2 regions of the Actinopolymorpha sp. NPDC004070 genome follow, and region 2 is predicted to be linked to the other one. Evidence: riboswitches for the same ligand, from Rfam matches in the RefSeq annotation. Region 2 holds a riboswitch; the other holds the start of a gene.

Region 1 (7,556 bases), on a different contig from region 2:
ACTGCTGGATGGTGTACTCCCCGCCGCCCGGGAAGTGCTCGCCCACGCTGGGACGCTGCAGGTCCGTCTCCACCAAGGTCACGCGGTAGTACTGCTCGGCGAGCGCGAGCGAGATCAGGGCGCTGACGAACGCCTTGCCGTCGTCCTGGTAGGCGCTGGTGACCAGCAGTCGCCGGTCCGGGATGTCGGTGAGCGGGGCCAGCGCGGCGACCGCGGACCGCACCGGCCGGGCGACCCGCAGGCGGCGCCAGGCGCCGAGCGCTCCCTTGTGGCGCTGCCGGGCCGGTACCCGCGGGAGTGTGCCGAGGATGCCGACCTGCAGTTCACGCTCGATCTGGTCGGTGGACCGCAGAGTGCTGTCCGTTCGCCGGCGTACGACCACGATCACCAGCCCGGCGAGGAGCCCGGCGATCCCGCCCAGCACCAGGTTCCGCGGAAGGTTGGTGGGCACCCTGGTCGAGGAGGTCGCCGCGCGGTCCCAGGGGCTCACCGTCAAGGTCGCCTTGCTCCCGAACATTCCGGCGGTCGCGACCTGGGTGCGCAGCACCGTCGCCGCGGTGTTCACGATCGCCGCGGCCCGTCGGGAGGTCTTCGCGTCGCCGGTGAGGGTGACGACCTGGACGCCGGGTTGGTAGCCCGCGCGCAGGTGCCCCCTCACCGCGCCGACGGGAAGCCCCGTCCGGGCGGCGGTGAGCTGGGCGATCCGGCTCGACTCGGCCATCCGGGCGACGGTGGCCACGGCGCCCTGTGACAGGACGGGGTCGTACACACCCGCGGCCGGGATGCCGTCGGCAGGTGCGGTCCGGCCGGCGTTCGCCGATGCCGACCAGTACGCCGCCACCGTCACCGAGGACTGTGCCACGAAGGTCGGCCTCACCGAGATGGTGAGGGCGAACGCGGCGGCCAGGCCGATGGCGACGGTCGCAACGACGATGCCTGCCGGCCACCCGGCGGCGCGCACCGCCCCACGCCGGTTGAGAGAGCTGCTCACGTCGGTCGCCTTCCAGGTACGCGGCGGCCGGGATAGCCGGACGTGCAGGACTGCCCGTCGACCCCGGCTTGCGCAGCGGGACTTTCCGAAATCGCGCATTCGGTAGGGAATGCTCTCCAGCTGGCATGCTGGACAATCGCCGAATTCCGAACTAGCGGATTTCGGGAGGGGTTCCGGCGTACACCCGAGGGCGGTCACCGCTCAGCCGGCGTGGGTCTCCAGGGCGTGGAGCTGGTCGGCGAGCCAGGCCTGCGGCGGGCACCTGCCTGCCGCCTCCGCCAGCTGCGCCGACCGCGTGCGGCGTTCGGCACCACTCAGCGACAGCGCGGCGTGCATCGCCTCGGCGGTTTCCTCGATGTCGAACGGGTTGATCAGGAACGCCGCGTCACCGAGCTCGACCGCAGCGCCGGCCTCGCGCGACAGCACCAGCGCACAGCCGTTGTCGGAGACGATCGGGATCTCCTTGGCGACCAGGTTCATCCCGTCCCGGATGGGGTTCACCACCGCGACGTGGGCCATGCGGTACGTCGCGAGCGAGCGCGCGTAGTCGTCGTCGACGGTGAGCACGAGGGGGTCCCAGTCCGGGCTGCCGAACTCGTCCACGATCTCCTTGGCGACGCGCTGTACCGAGGCGGAGTACTCGCGGTACTCCGGAATGTCGTGCCGGCTCGGGTAGGCCAGCGCCGCGTGCACCACCCGGCCCTGCCACTCCGGCCGTCGGCGCAGTAGTTCGCGGTACGCCAGCAGTCCCCGCACGATGTTCTTGCTCAGCTCGGCCCGGTCGACCCGGACCAGCAGGAGACGGTCACCGACCTGGGCGCGCAGTCCCGCCATCCGGGCCCACACGTCGGGTGCGTTGGCCCGGGCGCGCATGGCGCCGGCGTCCACGCCGAGCGAGTGCACGCCCACGACGGTGCGCCGGCCGGCGTACTCCACGGTGTCGTGCGCCCAGTCGACCCGCGCGCCGAGCACGGCCTCACAGCACGCCAGGAACGCCCGCGCCCACCGCCGGGTGAGGAAGCCCGCGTGGTCCGCGGCGAGCAGCCCCTCCAGCAGGGCCACCGCCACGTCGTCGGGCAACAGCCGGTAGTAGTCCGGCGGCGCCCACGGGGTGTGGGAGAAGTGACCGATGGCGAGGTCGGGGCGGCGGGCACGGAGCAGTTGTGGCGCCAGGGTGAGGTGGTAGTCCTGGATCAGCACCCGCCCGCCCGGCGCGGCCTCCTCGGCGAGTGCCTGCGCGAACGCGGTGTTGTAGTCCACGTAGGACGCCCACTCCCGGCGGAACCTCCGGTCGAAGAGCGGCGCGTTGGCGGTGTCGAACAGCAGGTGGTGCAGAAACCACAGGGTGGAGTTGGCGATGCCGTTGTACGCACGGGTGAAGGTGAGCGGCTCGATGTCGAGCAGCCGGACCGGAATCGTCCCGGTGTCGTACCCCGCGGCGTCCAATCTGCCCGACGGCGCCGACCTGGCCGCGAGCCGGTCGGCGTCGGACAGCGCGGCCGCGACCCACAGCGCGTCCTCCTGAGGGGGGATCGCGGCGAGCGCCGCCGACAGTCCACCGGAGCCTCCGACGCACTGGAGCCTGCCGGCGTCGTCCTGGCGGAATGACACCGGGCCTCGGTTGGAGGCGAGCAGCACGCTCTTGTTCGGTTCGCTCGCCATGGCGACAGAGCCTAGGCCCTCGACTCGGGCCCATCCGCCGTTCAGGCCAGCCGGGAGCGCTGACCAACCGGTTGCACCGCGCGGTCGCACCGCCGGTTACAAAGCTGTGCGCAGACGGGTCGGCGGCGCGCCACCTGGGCACATCTGCTGCGTGGGATCGCGTGGTGGGCCTTCGAGTGTGCTCGGCCGTTGGCTTTCTGTCGTACGACTGCGGTGGCTGCTGGCCTTCGCCCTTCTGCTCCCGCTCGCGGCGGTGACGGATGCCGTCGCGGCCGACCACCCCGGCAAGCCGGTGATGCGGCAGGCACAGACGGTCGCCGTCGGCCGGACCGGGGAGTACGCGGGTGCCGCCTGGCGGCTGGTGACGTTCACCGCGAGCGCTCCGCGGCATCCGCTGCGGGTGCGGGCGGGTTGGACCGCCGTGTACGTCGCGCTGATGGTCACGCCGCGAGACCGCGCCGCGGGCCGCCGGATCCAGGGCTGCGAGTTCTCCGTCGCCGACCGCAGAGGGCACACCTGGCACCCTGCCGGCGTGCTCTTCACCGACATCCGGCGGCAGGTCAAGGAATCCGCGATCGGCTGCTTCCGGCACACCGGCCGGTTCCTGCGGCATCCGATTCCCGGTGGTGAGACCCAGAACGTCGTGACCGCCTTCCTGGTGCCGAAGGCCTCGGTCCGCGACCTCGCCCTGCGGGTGCTGGTGCCCGATGCGGCGCCGGCCTACCTGCGACTCCTCACCGGAGCGGGTGTAAAGCGCGCTTGACACGACCCGCGACGAGACGACGTTCGTGCACGCGTTGTTCACCGGCCGGCTGCTGCCGAAGGCCCAGGTCGCGCAGATGACCGACACCGGGAAGTTCGGCTACGGCCTGGGGATCTTCCCGGTGCAGGTGCCCTGTGTTCCCGGTGGCGTCGTCTGGGGCCACGACGGCGCGGTCTTCGGCTACAGCGCGGAGTCTTCAGTACGCCGGACGGGGTCCGGCAGGCCGCCGTGGGCGCCAACACCTGGCTGTTCACCGACGACGGTGAGCTGAACCCGCTGCCCGCCCAGGTGGCCGCCGTCGCGCTGTGCGACGGTTCCCGAAGCCCGGCCGCGGTGGCGCCGCTTCGGCGTTCCACGCCGGCCGCGACGGCCGCGGCGGGGGCGTGGCCGGCCCGATGAGCCCGGCTTGTCCTCCATTCGGACAGCTCGTCTCGCATTCTGAACGCTGTCGACGTTCGCCCGGACCTACCCGTTAGGCTCGCCCGCAGGCGGTGACACGACCGACGTCGCCGCTTGCCCCTGGAGGGGCCGCACAGCCGAACCGCCACAACTGAACACCACAACTGAACAAGGAACTCATCCAGAGGGGCAGAGGGACCGGCCCGACGAAGCCCCGGCAACCGGCCGACCGCCGACGAGTGTGTCTCGCGTACATGCAGGCCCACGGCGGCCACGGTGCCAACTCCGGCCCACGACTCCGCGTCCGGGACGACCTCCCGAGCGGACGTACGCGGGAAAGATGAGAGGAGAGGCCTCGCATGACGACGACCTACGCCGACAGCACCACGCCCGGCACCCACACGATCCGCCCCGGCGCCTTCGGGAACGCCACCGAACTGCGATGTCGGGAGTGCGGAGCCAGCAGCCCGCTCGGCGCCCACTACGCGTGCTCGGAGTGCTTCGGCCCGCTCGAGGTGGGCTACGACTTCCCCACGGTGACCCGCGAGCAGATCGCCGCCGGCCCGCACAACATCTGGCGTTACCGCGAACTGCTTCCCGTGCCGGCCGACGTGGCGTCGTTCCCCAACACCGAGCCCGGGCTCACCCGGCTGGTGCGCGCCGACCGGCTCGCCGCCGACCTGGACCTGGCCCGGCTGTGGGTCAAGGACGACTCCGGCAACCCCACCCACTCGTTCAAGGACCGCGTCGTCGCCGTCGCGCTGACCGCGGCCCGTGAGCTGGGCTTCCAGGTGCTGGCCTGCCCGTCCACGGGCAACCTCGCCAACGCCGTGGCCGCGGCCGCCGCCCGCGCCGGGATCCGCAGCGTGGTGCTGGTGCCGCACAACCTCGAGCAGCAGAAGATTGTCACCACCGCGGTGTACGGCGGCACGCTCGTCGCCGTCGAGGGCACCTACGACGACGTCAACCGCCTGGCCAGCGAGATCGCCGGCGAGGAGGAGACCTGGGCGTTCGTCAACGTCAACGTCCGGCCCTACTACGCCGAGGGCTCCAAGACGCTGGGGTACGAGATCGCCGAGCAGCTCGGCTGGCGGCTGCCCGAGCAGATCGTCGTCCCGATCGCGTCCGGCGCCCAGCTGGTGAAGATCGACAAGGGCATCCGCGAGCTGGTCGAGCTCGGGCTGGTGGAGGACACGCCGTACCGCATCTTCGGCGCCCAGGCCACCGGCTGCTCCCCGGTGTCGGCGGCGTTCCACGCCGGCCACGACGTGGTCGCCCCGGTGAAGCCACAGACGCTGGCGAAGTCGCTGGCGATCGGCAACCCCGCGGACGGGCCGTACGTCCTGGACGTGGTGCGGCGCACCGGCGGGACCGTCGAGGACGTCTCCGACGAGGAAGTGGTCGACGGCATCGCCCGGCTGGCCCGCACCGAGGGCATCTTCGGTGAGACCGCCGGCGGGGTGACCGTGGCCACGCTGGCGAAGCTGGTGCGCACCGGCAAGCTCGACCCGGCCGCCGAGACCGTGATCATCAACTCCGGCGACGGGCTGAAGACCCTGGACGCCATCGCCGGCAGGGTCGGCCCGAAGGCCACCATCCGCCCGACGTACGAAGCATTCACGGAGGCTGGTCTCGCATGAGCGTGAAGGTTCGGATCCCCACCATCCTGCGCACCTACACCGGCGGCTCGTCGGAGGTGAAGGCCGACGGCGACACCCTGGCCGAGGTGCTGGAGTCGCTGGACGCGAACTACCCCGGCATCCGCGCGCGTGTGCTCGACGACGCAGGCAAGCTGCGCAGGTTCGTCAACGTCTATGTCGGCGAGGAGGACGTGCGCTTCGCCGGCGGCCTGGACACCCCGACCCCGGAGGGTACGCAGGTCTCGGTGATCCCCGCCGTCGCCGGCGGTGCCCGCTGAGCTCACCGGCGGCGACGGGCGGCGTCACCGCGCCGGCGCCCGCGATTCCGGACGCGGCGTTCGTGCTGCACGAGCGCACCGACGGCCCGCGTCAAGCGCGCCTTGACGCGGGTCCGACCACCAGGTTCACCACCGCCGAGGTGGAGGTCGGGCTGGTCCAGGGGCCGAACGGTCTCGACGTCACGGTGGCCTGCCCGGACGCCGGCCTGTCCTGGGTGGTGCTGCGCTGGCGGCGCCGCGTGGCCACGTCCGCGCTGGTCCTCGGCGACGCCTGGGAACGCTCCTACGGTGACCTCGCCTGGAGGCACCACCAGCCCGAGCGGCTGCTGCCGTGGTCGTGGCTCGCGCACGACCCGGTGTCCGCGACGACCACGGGCATGGGCGTTCGCGTACGCCCGAACGCCTTCTGCGCCTGGACCGTCGACGAGGACGGCTGCTCGTTGTGGCTCGACGTCCGCAACGGCGGCGGCCCGGTCTCGCTGGGGGATCGGGTGCTGTCCGCGGCCACGGTGGTCGAGGTCGCCGGCGACGCGAACGCCTCGCCCTACGCCGTCCAGCGCGGGTTGACAGCGGCGATGTGCGCCGACCCGCTGCCGGTGGCCGAGCCAGTGGTCGGCGCCAACAACTGGTACTACGCCTACGGCCGCGACTTCGGCCCCGCCCAGATCCTGCGCGACGCCGAGACGATCGTGTCGTACGCCGACGGCCATCCGGTGCGGCCGTTCTGTGTCGTCGACGCCGGCTGGAGCCCCGGTGGCGTCTGCCCGGGTGGCCCCTGGACCGCCGGTGTCCCCGGCCTCTTCGACGACATGCCGGGCTTCGCCGCCGACATCGCGGCGCGGGGTGCCCGGCCGGGGATCTGGATGCGCCCCGCCGCGCTGTCCACCGTGACCGACCCGCCGCGGCTGCGGCCGGGCCCGCGCCCGGCACGCGAGCAGCCGCTCGACCTCACCCTGCCGGACAACCTGCGCACGATCGGCGAGGACGTGGCCCGGCTGGTCGGCTGGGGCTTCGAGCTGGTCAAGCACGACTTCTCGACCTTCGACGCGTTCGGCCGGTTCGGCCCGGCGATGGGTGCGGGGCTGACCGACCCCGGATGGCACTTCGCCGACCGCGGGCGTACGAACGCCGAGATCCTGCTGCGGCTGTACGAGACGATCCGCGAGGGTGCCGGCAGTGCGGTGGTGATCGGCTGCAACACCGTCGGGCACCTGGCCGCCGGCCTGGTGGAGGTGCAGCGGATCGGTGACGACACCTCCGGCCGGGACTGGGAACGCACCCGCCGGATGGGCGTCAACACGCTCGCGTACCGGCTCGCCCAGCACGGTGCGTTCTTCGCCGCCGACGCCGACTGCGTGCCGTGCACGCCGGTGACGCCGTGGGAGAAGAACCGCCAGTTCCTCGACCTGGTAGCCCGCTCGGGGACGGCGTTGTTCGTCTCGGTGGACCCTGCCTCCCGTACGCCGAAGGTGGACGCCGACCTGCGCGCGGCCGTCCGGCTGGCCCTGGACGGCGGGCAGCCCGGCGGGCTCGAGCCACTGGACTGGTTGTGGTCGACGGTTCCGCGCCGGTGGCGCTCCGGCGACGAGGAACTGACCTACGACTGGGCGGAATCCTTCGGGGCGTCTCCGCTGGCCAGCTGACGTTTTGTCCTGCATAGCGGGATGGTAGTTACGCGCTGTGGCCGATGTAGTAGACCGTTGACGTTCCGTGATTCTGAGTGGGGTGACGGGGCCGAACCTGGCCCAAACGAGATCGTTCAGACATCTCCACACCGGACACGTTTTTGGTTATGGTCGGCCGTGGTCGCCATGATCGTGCGT
Region 2 (7,556 bases):
GGCGGGTCGCCTCCAGCCCGTCCATGTCGGGCATCCGGATGTCCATCAGGACGACGTCCGGGCGCTTCGCCAGCGCGTGCTCCACCGCCTGGGCGCCGTCGGCGGCCTCGGCGACCACCTCGATGTCGGGTTCGGCGGCCAGCAGGGACCGGAAACCGGCGCGCACCAGCGCCTGGTCGTCGGCGAGCAGGACCGAGATCATGGTGCTCCCTCCCGCGGCAACTCCGCGTACACCCGGAAACCTCCGCCCGGCAATGGTCCTACGGTCAGCCGGCCGCCGAGCGCACCGACCCGTTCGCGCATGCCGGGCAGGCCACTGCCGCCGCCGGCACCGTCCGCGTCACCGACACCGGCACCTCCATCGGTACCGCCTTCTCCGCCCCCGGCTGCGGCGGCCGGCGTACCGCACCCGTCGTCGGTCACCTCGACCGCCACGGTCTGCTCGGCGTAGGCGACGCGCACCACGGCCGAGCGGGCGCCGGCGTGCCGGAGGACGTTGGTGAGCGCCTCCTGCACGATCCGGTACGCCGCGGTGTCCACGCTGGACGGCAGCGGCTCCGGCGTACCCTCCACGTTCACCCGGACGTCGAGCCCGGCCGCCCGGGTGCTGGCCGCCAGGTCGCTCAGCCGGCGCAGGCTGGGCGCCGGCCGGCGCGGTCCGGGTTCGTCGACCTGCCGCAGGACACCGAGCACCGAACGCAGCTCGACCAGCGCCTCCTTGCTGGCCTGCTTGATCGCGGTGAGCGCGGTCCGGGCCTGCTCGGGCTGGGCGTCCATCAGGTGCAGCGCCACTCCGGCCTGCACGTTGATCAGCGAGATGTTGTGCGCCACCACGTCGTGCAGTTCGCGGGCGATCCGCAGGCGTTCCTCGCTCACCCGGCCCGCGGCCTCGGCGGCCTTGGCCCGCCGGCTCTCCTCGACACGTTCCTCGCGGATGCGGTTGAGCTCCGAGCCGATCAGCACCGCCAGCAGCCAGCCGGCGACCACGGTCGCCGCGACGAGGCCGGGCCCCTCGCCGGACTCCCAGCGGTAGGCGATGTGGCCGAAGTAGACCGCGCCGGCGGTCAGCCAGGCCGCCAGGCGGTGGCCGTACCTCACCGCCTCGAACAACGCCACGATCGCGGAGAGGAAGAACGGGCCGTACGGGTAGCCGATCAGGATGTAGGCGAACGACACCCCCATCACGAAGTACAGCGCGGCGACCGGCCGTGCCCGGCGGAACACCAGCGCGGCCGGACCGAGGAGCAGCAGCACGACCGCCAGCGCGTCGACCGGCCTGGCGTCCGGCTGGTTGTGCGCGGCGCCGAGGGTTCCGCCCACCTGGAGGAACGCCAGCACGATCGGCAGCTTCACCGGCCACGACCCGACCGCGCGCCAGAACCGCCGACCCGGGTTGCCGGGCGAGGGGGTGGCGGGAGGGGAGGTCACGAGGGAACGCTAGGTCACCGGGGCACCGGTCGGCATCCGTCCGGAGCGGGCGGCTTCCCTACGACGTGGGGAGTACGGCCTGCTCCGGCTCGGGCGTCCTGCCGACTCAGGCGGCTCAGCCGACGCCCGTGGACGCGGCCGACTCCTCCGCCTCGGCCGCCTCCAGCAGCTTCCAGAAGTCCGCGACCCGGAGCGAACCGGGCGGATCGCCCGCCCGGGCCGCCTGGTTGGCCAACCGGCGGGCGAGCTCGTTCGCGGGCGTGGGTACGCCGTGCAGGCGGCCGAGCAGCACGATCTCGCCGTTCAGGTGGTCGGCCTCGATCGCTCCCGTGGCCCGGGCCAGGCTCTGCCAGGAGGAGCTTCCGGTGCGGGACTGGCCGTTGACCGGGCGGACCTGGATCAGGTCGCCGCGCCGGGCACGGTCCTCCTCGAACGACATGAACTCGATGCCGGCCACCTCGAGCACCGCCGTGCCCTCCGCGCGCAGCCGCTCGACGATCTCCCGCGGGTCGTCGCCGTCGGCGTCGTCGGAACGGCCGCACAGCGCGTCGATGGCGTTGCCGAGGTTGCCCAGCAGTTTGACGTACTTGCCGCGCATGATGTCCTGCCGCGGCTCGCAGGCGAACGTCGCGGACCGGAACGCCGCCGCGATCCGCTCGGCGGTGTCGTCCACTCCGCGCGGGTAGCGGCCGAGGTCCAGGATGCCGGTCACCGGGGCCGACTGCGCCTGCACCACGCCAGGGGTGAGGTGGGTCGCGGGGAACATCACGTGCACGCCGTAGACGTTGGCGAAGTGCCGCAGCACGGTGGCCTCGTTGGCCACGCCGTTCTGCACGCACACCACCGGCGTCGCCGGGTCGGCCACGGCGGCCAGGGCGCGGACGGCGGCCTCGGTGTCGGTGCTCTTCATCGCGAGCAGCACGACGTCGCCCGGACGCCAGTCGACCTCGTCCGGCCCGGCGACCGCGGGGATGGGCAGCGTCTGCGTACCGTCGGGGGACTCCACCCGCAGGCCGTCGGCCCTGATCGCTTCCAGGTGCGCGCCGCGGGCGATCAGCACGACCTCGTGGCCGGCCGCGTGCAGCCGGGCACCGAGTACGCCACCGATCGCGCCCGCGCCGTAGACGACGAACCGCTGTACCGTGCTGTTGCTGGATTGATCAGAAGCCACGGACCGAGCCTGCCAGCAGGCTGCCCGGATCGCCAGTCGGTGTCCGCCGGCGTCCGTACGTCAGCCGCTGTCCGTACGTCAGCCGCTCGGCGAGATCCGCGGCGGGATTCCCCCTACGGTGAGCAGCCGGCCGGGTCCCAGCGACCCCACGGCGGGCAGGTCGACCACCCGGACCGAGCGGTCGCCGGCGAGCCGCCGGACACTCGCCGGTGGAAGCTGGTCGCGTCCGTGTGCGAACACGAGGTACGACACCGGTGTGTTCGGCGGCAGGTCGCGCGACCGCACCTGTCCGAGACTCGCCGTCGCGCAGCCGGAGTACCACCCGACCTCGGGCTGGTAACCGGTCACCACCACGCACCGGGCGCCCGAGCCGATGGATCCCGCCGAGTCACCGAGCGCCCCACCGGACTCCGCTGCCAGCGCCGCGGCCGCCGCCACCAGGGACTCTCGCTCGCTGGTCACGTCGCGCAGCGGCCCGCGGGCGACGAGCAGACCGGTCACCGGCATCGTCGCCACCGCACCGGCCGCGAGTACGCCGAGCAACAGCCGGGCGCGTGCGCGGGCCCACTCCGCCAGTGCCGCCACTCCGGCCAGAGTCAGCCAGAACACCGACATGAACACGAACCTCGGCTCACCGTGCGCGGCCAGTCCGATCGAGACGACGAGCGTGACGGCGGCAAGCACCGCGAACACCGTACGGCGGTCCTCCGGTCGTGGCCTGCGGCGAGCCAGTCGCCACGCCGCGAGCGCCCCCGCGAAAAGCCCGGCGGCCATCACCACCCCACCCCAGGGCCCGGCAAGTTTCACGGGGAACATCCGCACGTAGGTGAGCAGGCCGCCGAGCCCCTCCGAGTGGCCTGCGTCGGCGGATGCGCGCACCATGCCGAACGGCGACCCGGTCCGGCGTTCGGCGGTGACGAGGTGCGGCGCCAGCCCCACCGCCAGCACCGCGGCCACGCCGAGCAGGCCGCGCCACCGGGCCAGCCACGCCCGCGGTCCCCAGGCCACCGCGGCGGCGAGGGCCAGCGCGAGGACGCCCGCGACCGCGCCGTACCGCAGGTAGAACGCACCGAGCGCGAACCCGGCCGCGGCCGGCAGCCACCGGTCCCGGCCGCCGGCTCGCTGGGAGCCGGTACGCCGGACCGGCACCGTGTTGCCTTCCTGGGCGCGGACCAGGCAGTACGCCGCTCCGGCCAGCAGCCCGGCGGTCCCGACATCGGTGAGGAACTCCGGGACCCGGCGCACGAACCCCGGCCCGGACAGCACGAGCAGTGCGACCACGACGCCGCGCGCCGGCCCGAGCAGTCCGATCCCGATCCAGCAGAACAGCCCGAACGCCAGCAACGCGAGCAGCAACCCCACGACCCGGACGGACGCCACGCTCTCGTGCACCGCGAGTGCGGCGTAGCCCAGGGCCGGCAGTCCGGGCGCACGGTGATCACCCCACTGTGCGCTCGGTGCCCCCGTCAGCCAGGATCGCGCCTTGGCCGCGTAGACCGCCTCGTCGTGCCCGAGGTAGGGGATCGACGACTGGAGTGCCGCCCAGACGGCGGCGGTGAGCGCGAGGACGCCGAGCACGAAAGCCCAGGTCGGAGGCCTGCGTGCGAGCCGGTCCATGCGCACTGTCCGTATTGCAGACCGCGATTTCATTATTTGAGACATACCATCGCCCGTTCCCGACAACCGTTACTGTGACTTCCGGTCACGAGTGCCAGCAGGAGACTCGGCCACCGCAGGTTCACGGCGCGATCCGCGCCCGCCGACGTGGTGGACGAGACTCGCCAGCCCCGGCTTGCTGGCCGGCAACCCTCCTCCGCGGTGGGGTGCCCCGGGTGAGGACCAGGTCGCGCCGGCCGGTGCGGCAAGCGCGGGACCCCACACCCACGGGTCCCCGAGACCTGTGAGGTGTGTTGTGAGTCTTCTGAGTGCCGTGGCGGTCCGGGCCGAACGCCGTACGCCCGACATCACCCCCGACATCCCGCTCCCGTCCCGGGCCGACCGGGTGACGTCCGGCGCCGATCGTTTCGCCGCGGCACCCCAGGTGGGTGCCGCCCCGCTGCTGCCCGTGGTGGGCGCTGACCTCCCGGTCCCGCTGGTCACCGGCGAGACCACGGCGTACGCCAACCTCGACTACGCCGCGAGCGCGCCGTGCCTGTCCGAGGTGGCCGCGCACCTGGCGCAGGTGGCGCCCTACTACGCGAGCGTGCACCGGGGCGCGGGGTACGCGTCGCGGGTCAGCACCGCGCGCTACGAACATGCTCGTGCCCAGGTCGCGGCGTTCGTGGGAGCACGCGCCGACGACGTGGTCGTGTTCACCCGCAACACCACCGACGCGCTGAACCTGCTGGCCAGGTGCGTGCCCGGCCGCACCGAGGACGGCGGGGAGGGCGACGCCGGCGACGTGCTCTTCCTCGACATCGAGCACCACGCCAACCTGCTGCCGTGGCGGCGGGGCCGGCACCGGTGCGTGGTCGCCGGTACGACCCAGCGGGCCACGCTGGTCGCCCTGCGCGCAGAACTCGCCGCCCGGCCGGCCACGCTGGTCGCGATCACCGGCGCGTCCAACGTCACCGGCGAGGTGCTTCCCCTGGACGCGATCGTCGCCGCGGCCCACCAGGCCGGCGCCCGGGTCGTCCTGGACGCCGCCCAGCTCGCGCCCCACCGGCGGATCGACCTGGCCGCCGGCGGCGTCGACTACGTGGCGTTCTCCGGGCACAAGCTCTACGCGCCGCTGGGCGTAGGTGTCCTGGTCGGGCGCCGCGACTGGCTGGACGCGGCCCCGGCGTACCTCCCCGGCGGCGGCGCCGTCCGCGAGGTGACTCTCACCGGCACCATCTGGGCGGACGCCCCGCAGCGCCACGAGGGCGGCACCCCCAACGTGCTAGGCGCGGCGGCACTGGGCCAGGCCTGCGAGACCCTGGCCGCACTGCCCGACGGCGCGCTGGCCGCGCACGAGGAGGCGCTGCGGGCCCGGCTGGTCGCTCGGCTGGACGCCCTGCCCGGCGTACTCCGGCACCGGATCTGGCGGGACAGCCCGGACGCGATCGGCGTGGTGGCGTTCAGCGTGGACGGCTACCACCCCGGGCTCGTCGCGGCGTACCTGTCCGCCGAGCACGGCATCGGCGTCCGTGACGGGAAGTTCTGCGCGCACCCGCTGCTGTCGCGGCTGGGCGCGCCCGACGGGACGCTGCGGGCGAGCTTCGGCGTCGGCACCACGCTGGTCGACGTCGACCGGCTCGCCGACGCGGTGGAGGGCCTGCTGGTGGCCGGGCCGCGGTGGGAGTACGCCGTGGTCGACGGGCGCTGGGAGCCGGTCCACGACACCCGCCCGGTGCCGGAGTGGGCCGGCGCGGCGACCGTCGGCGCCCCCTCCCTGGGCGGGTTCGCGGGTACCGGCGGCACGTCGCCGTGCGAGCAGGAGGCCCGGCCGTGACCCGCCGGCTCCTGCCCCTGCTCGACGTGTTCTGGAACGGTCGGCGGGGCGACCACTTCGACCAGCGGTGTCGGTGCGCCGCTGGTCCGTCCGCCTGACCTGCCCGGAGGACACCTGCCCGGCACGGGCGTGGGACCAGCGGTTCGAGCAACCCATCGTCGGCTCGACTCGTTCCCCGGAGACACCCATGTCCGCGACATCCCTGAACTTCAGCGACACCTCCGCCTCCTCCACCTCCGTCCCCTTCACCGGCGGCCGCACCGCGGGCGGGCGGTTCGGCGTCGACGTGCCGAGCGTTGCCTCCGCGGCCGCGCTGGTACGCCGGGTCGCCGCCGACCCGCGACTGTGGCAGGACCAGCTGCGCTTCGGTCACGGCGACGAACGCTGGTACGCCCGCCTCGACGTCGATCCGGACCACGAGGTGTGGCTGATCGCCTGGCTGCCGGGACAGGGCACCGGGCTGCACGACCACGGCGAGGCCCTCGGCGCGTTCACCGTCGTGCGCGGTGCGCTGACCGAGACCACCGTCACCCCGGCCGACGCGCCGCCCACCGGCCGGATCAGTCCCGGCACCGTGGTACGCCCCACCCGCCGGCACTTCGGCGCGGGTCAGGTCCGCGGCTTCGGGTACGAACACGTCCATGACGTCGCCAACACCGGCGACGTCCCCGCGGTCAGCGTCCACGCGTACGCGCCCGAACTCACTGCCATGACGAGGTACGCCGTGGTGGACCGGCGGCTGACCGTGCTGTCCTCAGAACGCGTAGGAGTCGACTGGTGACCACGCCCGTAAGGCCGACGCCGGAGCATCCCTGGCCGGAGCACCCCTCGCCCGAACGGGCCGCGCCCGTACGCCGCACGATCGACGATGTCCTCGCGCGGGCACGCGCCCGGCTCACCCGCCTCAGCCCGGAGCAGGCGTACGACCGGGTGCGGTCTGGCGCGGTGCTGGTCGACATCCGCCCCAGCGAGCAGCGGGCCCGGGAGGGGCAGGTCGAGGGTGCGGTGCCGGGTGCGCTGGTGGTCGAACGCAACGTCCTGGAGTGGCGGTTCGACCCGGCCAGCGACGCCCGGCTGCCGCAGGCGACGGGGTACGACGTCGAGGTCCTCGTCCTGTGCTCGGAGGGCTACACGTCCAGCCTCGCGGCGGCCGCGCTGCAGGACCTCGGCCTGCACCTCGCGACCGACGTCGAGGGTGGCTTCGTCGCCTGGGCCGCCGCCGGCCTGCCCACCCGATCGGACTGACCGAGCCGGAGACCGGGATTCTCGAGCGCGGATTCTTCCGCGGAAGAATCCGACGAGACCAGCGGAACCGGCCGAGACGACAGACCGCACCGGCCAGGGCCGCGATCCGATTCGCCGCCGGCCGCGGTCGGGCGCGGGAGATTCAGCTGGTACGGAGGACGGCCCACAGGTCGGCGCCGCGGCGAAGGCCCAGCGCCAGGCCGGGCCGCCAGCCGGGCGGGTCGGTCTCGGTGAGCAGGGAGTACGCGAGGGTGGGGCTGAACTCGCCCGCCCGCAAGG

The links. Region 2 has a riboswitch for S-adenosylmethionine ahead of ABZV93_RS05495 (aminotransferase class V-fold PLP-dependent enzyme). Riboswitches for the same ligand answer to the same signal wherever they lie in the genome.
Region 1: it holds a riboswitch for S-adenosylmethionine, as region 2 does, so the genes downstream of both, thrC (threonine synthase) here and ABZV93_RS05495 (aminotransferase class V-fold PLP-dependent enzyme) in region 2, are expected to answer to the same signal.

Annotation. Positions count from the first base shown of each region.
Region 1 is NZ_JBEXMJ010000005.1:161,478-169,033, reverse strand. It holds gene ABZV93_RS11495 (P-loop NTPase) at 1-991, opposite strand, end outside; gene ABZV93_RS11490 (trehalose-6-phosphate synthase) at 1,193-2,653, opposite strand; gene ABZV93_RS11485 (hypothetical protein) at 2,805-3,416, shown strand; gene ABZV93_RS11480 (hypothetical protein) at 3,442-3,687, shown strand; SAM riboswitch class I at 3,990-4,162, shown strand; gene thrC (threonine synthase) at 4,175-5,455, shown strand; gene ABZV93_RS11470 (MoaD/ThiS family protein) at 5,452-5,733, shown strand; gene ABZV93_RS11465 (hypothetical protein) at 5,796-7,376, shown strand.
Region 2 is NZ_JBEXMJ010000002.1:416,930-424,485, reverse strand. It holds gene ABZV93_RS05515 (response regulator transcription factor) at 1-202, opposite strand, end outside; gene ABZV93_RS05510 (histidine kinase) at 199-1,428, opposite strand; gene ABZV93_RS05505 (2-dehydropantoate 2-reductase) at 1,544-2,599, opposite strand; gene ABZV93_RS05500 (hypothetical protein) at 2,678-4,216, opposite strand; SAM riboswitch class IV at 4,366-4,473, shown strand; gene ABZV93_RS05495 (aminotransferase class V-fold PLP-dependent enzyme) at 4,512-6,032, shown strand; gene ABZV93_RS05490 (cysteine dioxygenase family protein) at 6,220-6,813, shown strand; gene ABZV93_RS05485 (rhodanese-like domain-containing protein) at 6,810-7,277, shown strand; gene ABZV93_RS05480 (glycoside hydrolase family 6 protein) at 7,420-7,556, opposite strand, start outside.